Regions from separate parts of the Serratia surfactantfaciens genome, predicted to be linked through region 2. Evidence: riboswitches for the same ligand, from Rfam matches in the RefSeq annotation. Region 2 holds a riboswitch; the other holds the start of a gene.

Region 1 (5,761 bases), 1.3 Mb from region 2:
CGGGCGGGCGATGCCACCGGTGGTCATCACCGGCATGCGGGCCACGGCAGCGAGATCGCGGGCGAAGGTCAGAAAATAGGCTTCGCGCGCCAGGGTGCGGCCGTCCGCCGTTTCGCCTTGCATCGCCGGGCTTTCATAGCTACCGCCGGACAGTTCGATCAAATCGACCGGCAGATCGTTCAACATCAACACGACCTGCCGGGCATCGTCTGCGGAAAACCCGCCGCGCTGAAAATCGGCGGAGTTCAGTTTGACCGCTACGCAAAAGCCCGGTGAAACCCGCGTGCGCACCGCGCGCACCACCTCCAGCAACAGGCGGGCGCGGTTTGCCAGTTCGCCGCCCCAGCGGTCGCTGCGCTGGTTGGTCAGCGGCGACAGAAATTGAGAAATCAGGTAGCCGTGCGCCGCGTGGATCTCAACGCCGGTAAAGCCGGCCTGTTCGGCGGCGTGTGCGCTGGCGGCGAAGCGCGCGATGACCTCGGCGATCTGCGCTTCATTCATGGCCTGCGGCTGGGCGAACAGTTTGCTGTGCTTGCCCATCGCCAGCGGGATAGCGGAGGGTGCCCACGCGTTGCCGCCCATGTTCGCCATCACCTGACGCCCCGGGTGGTTGAGCTGCATCCACACCTGCGCGCCGCCCTGGCGCGCGGCCTTGGCCCAGGTTTCGAACGGCGCAAGCGGCGTATCCTGTTCCAGCACCACGCCGCCGGGGCCGGTCATGGCGCGGCCGTCGATCATCACGTTGCCGGTGATGATCAAACCGGCGCCGCCCTCGGCCCAATAGCGATATAAACGCCACAGCGCGGGGCCGGGCAGTTGGTTCCGGTCGGCCAGATTCTCTTCCATCGCCGCTTTAGCCAGACGGTTGGTCAAGCGGCTGCCGTTGGGCAAAGTCAGTGGGGTAAACATCGGGTTTGCGCTCCTGTCGCAAGGGGAATGGCGCTATACTAGGTTTAAAGTTAACTTTAAGGTCAATAGGGCATGAAGATCGGAGAATTGGCGGAGCGCGTCGGGATGGCCGCCTCGGCGATACGTTACTACGAGCAGCAGGGGCTGCTGCCGAAAGCGGTGCGCGGCGTCAACGGCTACAGGGTGTATAGCGAAAGCGCGCTGGAGCGGCTGCACCTGATCCAAATCGGCCAGAATCTGGGGTTTTCGCTGCAGGCGATTCGCGGAGTATTGGCGCTGCAGGGCAGCGCTTATGAGGAGGGGCTGATACAGGGCGTCGATGCCCGTTTGACGGAAATCGAACGGATGATGGCGACGCTGAATGAGCAGCGAGAAGCGTTGCTGGCGACCCGGCTGACCTTGTTGCAGTCCGGCGTGGCCGGGCTGTGCCGCGCAAAGGATGAAAAGCGGGCCGGCGCGTTGCCGGCCTGCAAATCTTAACGCCGTTTGAAGGCCGATCGGCCGGCATACTCGGCGGCGGCACCAAGCTGATCTTCGATGCGCATCAGCTGATTGTATTTTTCGATGCGTTCGCCGCGGCTCGGCGCGCCGGTTTTCAGATGGCCGGCTCGCATCGCGACCGTCATATCGGCGATAAAGCTGTCGACGGTTTCGCCGCTGCGGTGCGAGATAAAGGTGCCCCAGCCGTTCGCCTGGCAAAGCTGCACGGCGGCGAAGGTTTCGCTCAGTGTGCCAATCTGGTTCAGCTTGATCAGCGCCGCGTTGGCCAGGCGTTCATCAATCCCGCGCTGGATGTATTTGACATTGGTGACGAACAGATCGTCGCCGACCAGCTCCACTTGATCGCCCAGGGCGTCGCTGAGCAGACGCCAGCCGGCCCAATCGTCCTCGGCCAAGCCGTCTTCAATCAGCACGATGGGGAAGTCCTGCACCAGCCGTTGGTAATAGGCCGTCATTTGGGCGGCGTCCAGCTCAAGGTTCTCGCTGCGCAGACGGTATTTGCCGTTGGCGTAGAATTCACTCGAGGCCGGATCCATGCAAATGGCGATATCTTCTCCCGGCCGGTAACCGGCTTTTTCTATCGCCTGCACGATCAGCTCTAACGGTTGCCGGTTAGAGGCGACCGCCGGCGCGAAACCGCCTTCGTCACCGACGCCGACCGACAGGCCTTTGTCCAATAGAATTTGACGCAGTGTCTGATAGACTTCGCTGCCCCAGCGCACGGCCTCGCGCAGCGACGGCGCGCCCAAGGGGGCAATCATAAACTCCTGAAAATCCGCCCCTTGCCAGCGGGCATGCACGCCGCCGTTGATGATATTCATGCAGGGCACCGGCAGCAGGTTGGCGCCGATGCCGCCCAGATAACGATACAGCGGCAGCTGCGACAACTGCGCCGCCAGGCGGGCGGCGGCCAGAGAAACGCCGAGCAGGGCGTTGGCGCCCAGGCGGCTTTTGTTCTCGCTGCCGTCCAGCGCGATCAGCCGGCGGTCTATCTCCTGTTGTTGGCGCACATCCACCCCGCGCAGCGCCTCATTGATCGCCGTTTTGACGCTTTGTACCGCTTCCAGCACGCCTTTGCCGCCGAAACGGCGCGGATCGCCGTCGCGATGTTCCACCGCCTCGCGCGAACCGGTGCTGGCCCCGGAAGGCACAGAAGCTCGTGCCACGGCGCCTGCCGCGCTCATTTCGACTTCGACAGTCGGGTTGCCGCGCGAATCCAGGATCTCTCTGGCGGTTACGCTTTCAATCTCATAGCTCATGGGGAGTCACCTCGTTTCTAGGGAGTGGGAACGTGTTTTATCAGCACGTCGATGGACAAGTGGTTAATAAACTCGAAGCCGAAGGAGGCATAGACGCCAAACGGACGGTTCTGGTGGCCGAGCAGCAGCAGATCGACGCCTTCACGAGCAATCAGAGCCTCGACGTCTTTGAAGCGATGGATGCTGACGATCGACCGCACCTCCAGCGGGACTGCGCTGTCCTCCACCAGACGGCTGAGCATGGCTTTGGCGGCGATCACCTCGCTGGACTGACGATCTTTGGTCAGCGAATCGCTGAGGTAATCCAGTTCGGCGTAGTCGGCGCTGATGTGCGCCACGGTAATGCGCGTATTCATCTGTTGATTAAGGCGTTCGGCATGGCGCAACAACAGCCGGCCGTCGCGTTCGTCCTGCACCAGCAGTAAAGCGTGTTGGTAGAGTGGCATGACTTATCTCCCTGCGTTAGCAATCTGGCGGGTTAACCACGGTAAAACCTCTTTTTTCCGGCTCGTCATGCCGGGCAGCGATACCTGACGGGCGTCGAGCACCCGGTTCGACGAAAAGTAAAGGGTGGAGCGGCCAAGCGTGATGTCGGTAACCAGCAGCGCGGCCATCTCCAGCCCGGCCTCCTGCTTCGCGTGTTCAAGCGCCTGTTGCAGCGCGGGCAGCAGCGGCTCGATGTCGCTCATTGTCCTCACTTCGATCTGCGACAGCAGCAGCGAGACGCTCTGGATGCGGTAATGCTTGGCGTCACGGTGCAGCAACTGCGGCGCGGATTGCCCCGAAAGGTCGGTCTTGGCGGCGATCAGGCCGGCGGTGAAGGCGTCATAGTCGACGTTAGCAATTGCGCTTAACCGTTCGGCGGCCAACCGATCCAGCTCGGTGGTGGTCGGGGCGCTGAGCGCGACGGTATCGCTCAGGATGGCGCCCAGCAGCAGCGTGGCCTGGGCGGCGGAAAGCGGCATCGGCCTTTCCACCGTCAGGATTTGCAGAATGGCGGTGGCGCAGCAGCCGACGGCGCGGATCCAGACATCGGGCGGGTTGCGGGTGATCAACGTGCCCAGCCGGTGATGATCGATAACGCCGACCACGTCGCTGTGCGGCAATGAGGCCGGGCCTTGCTCGGCGTCGGTAAAATCGACCAGCCAGACTTGACGATCGCGGAGATCGTCTTGCAGCAGCGGGGGGGCTTGCACGCCGGCGGCGGCCAGGATGTAGCGAGTTTCCGGCGTCAGCTCGCCGAGGCGGAAAGCCACGGCCGGCTTGCCGAGATGATTGAGCCAGTCGGCGACCACCAGCGCGCTGCAGATGCTGTCGCTGTCGGGATTTTTATGGCCGAAAACGTACAGGGGCCTCTCGCGCTCGACGGCATCGGACTGGGAGGAAAGACGGGTAAAACATGACATTTGATCCATAGCGACTCCTGACATACCTGCCTAAAAAATAAAGCGAAGTTGTATATCAGGCGTCATCATCCGGTTCGAGCGAACCGGCGGTTGGGAAAGGTGGAACACCATCACCTTGCGAATGACTGTAGCGCAGCGCGGCGGCAAACGCAACGCCCGGCAAAGCTGGCGAGAATGCGCAATCGGATTGATACTGAGTGAGTCCATGATGGACAAGGATATTTACCGCTTAACCGGCGGATACGCTGAACTGACTCACGCCGGCCGGATGCGCTGGATCTGTCTGAAACCCAATGGGAGACAACATGCTCGAACCCTGCTTCCCCGAAAACGAAGCCGAACGCCTGTCGGTATTGAATTCGCTGAACGTGCTGGATTCGAACTCGGTGGAAAAACTGGATCGTATTACACGGCTGGCGGCGAAATATTTCGGCGTCACCATTGCGCTGGTGTCACTGATCGACCGGGATCGCCAATGGTTTCTATCGCGCTACGGTCTGGATGCCCGGGAAACGCCGCGCAATATCTCGTTTTGCGGCCATGCCATCTTGCAACGTGAAGCGCTGGTGGTGCCCGACACCGCTAACGATCCGCGATTTTTCGATAACCCGCTGGTTATCGGCGGGCCGCGAATCGGCTTTTACGTTGGGCAGCCGCTGTTGTCGCTCGACGGTTTGCCGCTCGGTACCCTGTGCATTATCGACAGCCAGCCGCAGCCGTTTTCCCAGGAACAGGTGGCCGACCTGCACGATTTCGCTGCCGTGGTCGAGGAGTACCTGCAGAGCATTGAACGCCACGTCTATACCGAAAACCTGAAGTCCAACCTGCAGCGCTCGGAAGCCTTGTTCGAACAGACCTTTGCCCAGGCGGCGGTGGGGATGGCGCTGGTCTCGCTGCAGGGATACTGGCTGCGGGTCAATCCGCGCATCTGTGAAATGCTGCACTATTCCGAGCGCGAACTGATGGATCGCACCTTTCAGGACATTACCTATCCGCTCGATCTCAATACCGACCTGGAAAAACTGCAGCAGCTGCTGAGAAACGAGATCAGTACCTATTCACTGGAGAAACGCTATTTTCGCGCCGATGGTTCGATCGTATGGGTGCAGCTGACGGTGGCGTTAAACCGGCTGCCGAACGGTAAACCGGATCATTTCATCTCGGTTATCGTCGATATCAGCGAGCGCAAGGCGGCAGAGGCCGATCTGTTTGCGCTACAGCACGAGCTGGAACAACGCGTTGAAATTCGCACGCGCGAGCTTAACGTCGTGGTCAAGAAGCTCAACGAGGAGATTGAGACTCGGGTGCTTGCCGAATACCAGCTCAGCACGGAGAAGGAGCGCCTGCGCGCTATCACTGACAACATGCCGGCCTTAATCAGCCAAATCGACGCTAATGAACGCTACCTGTTTGCCAACAGCGCCTATAAAACCTGGTTTGGCCTGGAAGAGAGCCGCCTCAGGGGGATGACGGTGCGCGATTTTATGGGGGAGAACGTTTATCAGATAGCGAAACCGATGATAGACAGAGCGTTGGCGGGGGAAATGGTGAGCTTCGAAAATGAGCTCCAGACCCAACGGGGCCTGTTGATGATCCACACCACGCTGGTGCCGTGTGACGCTCAGGGGTTTTACATTCTTTCCATGGACATTACCGAGTTGAAACGCCTGCAGCAAAGGCTGGAGT
Region 2 (5,761 bases):
GCTAAAAACGGCGGAAACGCCAAAAAACGGATGTCCGCAAGGCATCCGTTTTTTTATTGCGCGCCATCAGACGGGATTAAACGTCTTTCTTTTCGACGCTCTGCTGAGCGGATTGGCTCTCGGCGGCGTTGTTGCCGGCGGCCGGCGGTGGTGTGCTGTCGTCGCCCACGGCTTTTTTAAAGCCTTTCAGCGCCGCGCCAAGATCGGCGCCGAGCGTGCGCAGTTTGCTGGTGCCGAACAGTAAAATCACCAACACCGCAATCACCAGAAGTTTGGTAATGCTGATACCTTCCATACTCACCTTCTTATCATAGAGCGCTGCGTGAACAGCGAGAAAAACTGACCTTGCCTACGAATATTTAGCGACTTTCCCCCGGCTCGCACAACCGCAACATGTAACAGAGTGAGATCCGTCGCAGGCATGCCACACGGTTTCACGGCGTGAATACCAGACTATTCTTAGTTTATCACCCGCATGATACGCTGCCGTGAGACTCATCAGGGAGATGCCGGATGTATATTGCCCCACCCATTTTCGATGCCCGAAAATCCGGCCTCAGCTTCGCCAAGCGCACCTATCTGCCCCGCGTGGCCGGTTTGGGACTTGGCTTTATCTGCGTCTGCGCCGCGCTCTACCCGCTGGCTCCGCCAACGGCAGTCTGGCTCTTGCTGGCCTTTCACGGCTTTCTCTGGCCGCATCTCGCCTACCGCCTGGCCTGCCGCGCCAAAGATCCGTTCAAAGCCGAAATTCGCAACCTGTTGATCGACTCCGCTTTCGGCGGCGTCTGGGCGGCGATGATGGCGTTCAATGCGCTGCCTGCGATTGTCATCCTGTCGATGATGGGCATGAACAACATCGCCTCGGCCGGCAAAACGCTGTTTGTGAAAGGATTGATGATTCAGCTGGCCGCCGCGGCGATCGCCGGCGCGCTGCTCGGTTTCCCGTTTCGCCCGCAAAGCACCCCGCTGCAAATCTATCTGTGCCTGCCGATGATCTATCTGTATCCGACGCTGCTTGGGTTAGTGACCTACCGCACCGCCAAGCGGCTGGCGGAAAAGAAACAGGAGCTGCAGCGCATCAGCACCCGCGATGGGCTGACCGGTTTGTACAATCGCCGCCACTGGGAGCATCTGCTGCATCGCCAGTTTGACAGCTGCCGCCGCTATCAGGACAGCGCCACGCTGATTCTGATGGACATCGATCGCTTCAAAACCATCAACGACACCTTCGGCCATGCGCTGGGGGACGAAGCCCTGGCGGCGCTGGCGGAAGAGCTGCTGATCGGCTTACGCAACGTGGATATCGTCGGGCGTTACGGCGGGGACGAATTTGGCGCGGTACTGCCGAACACCAACGCCGAACAGGCGACAACCGTCCTGCAGCGCATTCAGCAACGGCTGGACGCCGTCAGCTTCAAAGAGGCGCCTCAGCTACGGCTGCAGATCAGCGCAGGCATCGCCAACTACCACCCTGAGTTGGGCGGTTATCTGGACTGGCTGAAAGCCGCCGACGGCGCGCTCTACCGGGCGAAGCAAAACGGCCGCAACCGGCTGGAAACGGCGACGCCGACGGGTGGCTAGCTTACTAACTTAATAGCTTGGCAAAATACTTTGGCGCTTCGACAAAGCCTTCGCGCCGATAAAACGCATGGGCCCGCTCACGGCGGCTGTGGCAATGAACTTCCAACCGATCGCAGCCGCGACGGTGCGCCAGCGCCTCGCCCTCCGCCAACAGCAACCGCCCTACGCCCGCGCCGCGCGCCCGATCGTCGACGCAAAAATAGCTGATGCGGGCAATATCGCCGGCCAACGCCAGCTGAGGCAGAAAATGCAGCGACAACACGCCCAGCACTTGCTCCTCCTCAACCGCCACCAGCAGCGCCTCATCCGGATGCGCCAACAGTTGCTGCATTCGCTGCGTCAGAAACGCCTCGGTGCCGGGATAATCCAGCGCCGTCATTAATTCGGCGATAGCATGTCGGTCGCTCAGACGCACCGTTCTGATTTCCATCCGTTTTACCTCGCAGAGTGTCGATACTACAAAATAGGCGGCTTTAGGTGTAACATCCAACGGGTACGGCAAAAAAGGCCGTGCGGCACGCTGGAGATGACATTCCTCCCTAACCGCCTTCACAGGCTGATGATGTCTACGTAACCTCTCGGAGAGAGGCGCGTAGCGTTACGCCTGTCCCTTTCCGAGTCCCGTGAATTTCTCTGATTGAAAGGTAGTTGCCCCATGTTGAGCTCTTTACTGGCCGTATTTATCGGCGGCGGCGTCGGCAGCGTACTGCGCTGGGCGGTAAGCATGAAAATGAATCCGTTGAACGCCCACATTCCGCTCGGTACGCTGATGGTCAATCTGGTCGGCGGTTTTATCATCGGCCTGGCGATGGCGATTTTCACCCGCATGACGCACCTGGATCCCACCTGGAAATTGCTGATCACCACCGGGTTTTGCGGCGGCTTGACCACCTTCTCTACCTTTTCGCTGGAGGTGGTGTACCTGATGCAGGATGGCCGCTTCGGCTGGGCATTGGCCAATATGCTGCTCAACCTGGCCGGTTCGCTGGCGATGACGCTGCTGGCTTTCATGCTGGTCATGTGGGTCAACGGGCGCTAAGTCCTTAATGTTTCCTTAATCTTGCATGCGCATAATCTCATCCAGTACCCCTGACTGGATGAGAAACCGCTATGTTTAGCCTGCCGAAAACCGCCGCCGAAGCGATCGCCGTTGCGCTGTGCGTGCTGATCGTCGCCGCCTTTATCAAATCTTACCTGTTCGCTTAAACGCCTTTTCCCGCAGCACGCGTTCATCTTGCACCCTTCCCGTCGGTTGCACTACAATTGAGAATGAACGTTCACACCCAAAAATGTGAACCCGGCTCACGCGTAGCAAAGGATCGGGCAGATGCTCTCCCCCAACGACACTAAACAGGCCAAGGTGCAGGCGCGCCGCGATCAGATCGTCGAAGCGGCGAAAATCAGCTTCCGCCGCCACGGTTTCCACGCCGCCAGCATGGCGGAAATCGCCCAGGGCTCACAGCTCAGCGTCGGCCAAATCTATCGCTATTTCGCCAATAAAGACGCGATTATCGAGGAGATCGTCAACCGCATCATCGCCAACAAGATGCAGCGCCTGGAAAACCTTGGCGATCACATCAATCTGATCGCCGGCGTGCTGGCGGCGCGCACGCTGTTCCAGCAGCCGGGCGAGAGCGAAACCGACCACATGCTGATGCTGGAAGTGACCGCCGAGGCCACGCGCAATCCGGTGGTGGCCAAAATGCTCAGCGACGCTGAAGCGCGGCTGTTTCGCCACGTGTGCCACAACCTGCAGCGGCTGTATCCCCATTTCAGCGCGGAAGAGATCGCCGCGCGGGTGGAGTTTATCGCCGTCATGAGCGAAGGCACCGGTTACCGGATCCTTACCACGCAAAAAGCCGATGCGTCCCTGCTGCGCGATCTGTATCAGCAGGCCATTTCTCATCTGTTCAGGAAATCCTAATCTCTCATGACCAAACACTTAGCCAGACAACGTCTGGTGTACGCCGTCGTGCTTGGCCTGTTGGCCGCGCTGGGGCCGCTGTGCACCGATCTCTACCTGCCCGCCCTGCCGGAGATGGCAGGCGAGCTGAATACCTCCACCGCCGCCGCGCAGCTCAGTCTGACCACCGGGCTGCTCGGTCTGGGCGTCGGCCAGCTGATTTTCGGCCCTTACAGCGACAAACTGGGCCGCATGCGCCCGCTGCTGCTGTCGCTGATCCTGCTGCTGGGCGCTTCGCTGTGGTGTGCGCTGGCGCCCACCATCGACCAGTTGCTGATCGCCCGCCTGCTGCAGGGCATCGCCGGCGCCGGTGGGGCGGTGATTTCCCGCGCCATCGCCCGCGATCTGTATGCCGGGCATGAGCTGACCCGCTTCTTCGCCTTGCTGATGCTGGTCAACGGCCTGGCGCCGATCGTCGCGCCGGTGCTGGGCGGCGTCATGCTGCAGGTGATGAACTGGCGCGGCATCTTCGGCGTGCTGGCGGCCATCGCGGTGCTGCTGTTCAGCCTGTCGGCGCTGAAGCTACGCGAATCCCTGCCGGTCGAGCGCCGCAGCCAGGGCGGCATCCTGGCGATGCTGATGTCGCTGGGCAGTCTGTTGACCCAGCGCTATTTCATGGGGCTGTGCCTGACGCAGGGCTTCGTGATGGCCGGCATGTTCGCCTATATCGGCGCCTCGCCTTTCGTCTTGCAGCAGATCTACGGCCTCAGCCCGCAGATGTTCAGCCTGTGCTTCGCCATTAACGGCGTCGGGCTGATCATTGCGGCGCAGCTGGCCAGCCGCCTCAGTTCTCGTTGGGGTGAGCGCCGGGTGTTGAAGAGCGGGCTGACGCTGGCAGCCGTCGCGTCGCTGTTGCTGCTGTTGGCCGCCGCGCTGCACGCGCCGCTGGTATTGCTGCTGGTGCCGCTGTTCTTCTCGGTGGCGGTGATCGGCATCGTCGGCCCGACCGCCTCTTCGCTGGCGATGCAAAGCCAGGGTGACAAAGCGGGCAGCGCCTCAGCCTTGATCGGCGTGTGCATGTTCGCGCTCGGCGCCTGCGCCGTGCCGCTCACCGGGCTGGGCGGCACCTCGAGCCTGTCGATGGCGCTGACCATCGTCGGCTGCTACGCCGTCGCCATCCTGCTATTCAGCCTGTTGGCCCGCCGCAGCGAAGCATAATGCGCCCAATAAAAAACCCGCTCAATGAGCGGGTTTTAAGAAATTCAGCTACGCAGCTTAGATAGCAGTAACGTTAGCGGCAGATGGGCCTTTGGCACCGTTCGTGATTTCAAATTCTACACGCTGGCCTTCAGCAAGCGTTTTGAAACCGTTGCTAACGATGGCAGAGAAGTGAACGAAAACGTCCTTGCTACCATCTTCCGGAGTAATGAAACCGAAGCCTTTGGATTCATTAAACCACTTAACGCTACCTTTAATCTTAGACATCAAACTTACCTTTAACGTGAATGAAAGACACAAAACCTGTGTCGATCACAGTACAGCAAGCAGGCAGGATTTTGTCCACCACCGCGATCACAGAAATCCGATAAAGAGTGAAAAAATCCGTGTTGCCCGGTGTAAATTGATTGCACCGGTTGCGATAAGTTACCGTTTCAGGTCAATCCTCTTCAGGCGTCGGCAAACAACGAGCGAACGCCCAAACTTGCCCATTTCTCCATCGTTGACGCCCCCGTGCAGACGCAATCGCTATGAAATATAACCAGATGGTCTTTTTGCTTCGGCGCCCGCTGCACTAGGGTTAGGGTTTATTTCCCACTGTGAGCCAAGCCTATGACCAGCCAGTTGGCAGACAAAATTATCGCCTATCGGCGTGAGCTGCACCAAAACCCCGAGCTTTCCAATCACGAATTCGCCACCACCACCCGGCTGACTTGCTGGCTGCAAGAGGCGGGTATTCGCCTGCTGCCGTTGGCGCTGAAAACCGGCGTCGTGGCGGAGATAGGCAGCGGCAAAGGGCCGATCATCGCGCTGCGCGGCGACATTGACGCGCTGCCGATCGACGAGATCGCCGATGTGCCCTTCAGTTCGCAAAACCGCGGCGTGATGCACGCCTGCGGCCACGACTTTCACACTTCGGTGATGCTCGGCGCCGCACACCTGCTGAAGGCGCGTGAGGCCGAGCTGCCCGGCACGGTGCGCATCTTCTTCCAGCCGGCGGAAGAGACCTTCAACGGCGCCCGGCACCTGATCGACGCCGGCGCGCTGGATAACGTCGCG

The links. A riboswitch is a leader RNA that binds a small molecule or an ion and turns the genes downstream of it on or off. The one in region 2 is predicted to bind fluoride.
Region 1: it holds a riboswitch for fluoride, as region 2 does, so the genes downstream of both, ATE40_RS08825 (DHHA2 domain-containing protein) here and crcB (fluoride efflux transporter CrcB) in region 2, are expected to answer to the same signal.

Annotation. Positions count from the first base shown of each region.
Region 1 covers NZ_CP016948.1:1,839,477-1,845,237, forward strand. The annotation lists gene ATE40_RS08805 (NADH:flavin oxidoreductase/NADH oxidase family protein) at 1-909, opposite strand, end outside; gene ATE40_RS08810 (MerR family transcriptional regulator) at 982-1,389, shown strand; gene eno (phosphopyruvate hydratase) at 1,386-2,669, opposite strand; gene ATE40_RS08820 (adenine nucleotide alpha hydrolase family protein) at 2,687-3,115, opposite strand; gene ATE40_RS08825 (DHHA2 domain-containing protein) at 3,119-4,084, opposite strand; fluoride riboswitch at 4,125-4,199, opposite strand; gene ATE40_RS08830 (PAS domain S-box protein) at 4,381-5,761, shown strand, end outside.
Region 2 covers NZ_CP016948.1:534,868-540,628, reverse strand. The annotation lists gene tatA (Sec-independent protein translocase subunit TatA) at 77-295, opposite strand; gene ATE40_RS02515 (diguanylate cyclase) at 514-1,581, shown strand; gene ATE40_RS02510 (GNAT family N-acetyltransferase) at 1,586-2,011, opposite strand; fluoride riboswitch at 2,095-2,157, shown strand; gene crcB (fluoride efflux transporter CrcB) at 2,237-2,620, shown strand; gene ATE40_RS02500 (TetR/AcrR family transcriptional regulator) at 2,909-3,505, shown strand; gene ATE40_RS02495 (multidrug effflux MFS transporter) at 3,512-4,702, shown strand; gene cspE (transcription antiterminator/RNA stability regulator CspE) at 4,760-4,969, opposite strand; gene ATE40_RS02485 (M20 peptidase aminoacylase family protein) at 5,315-5,761, shown strand, end outside.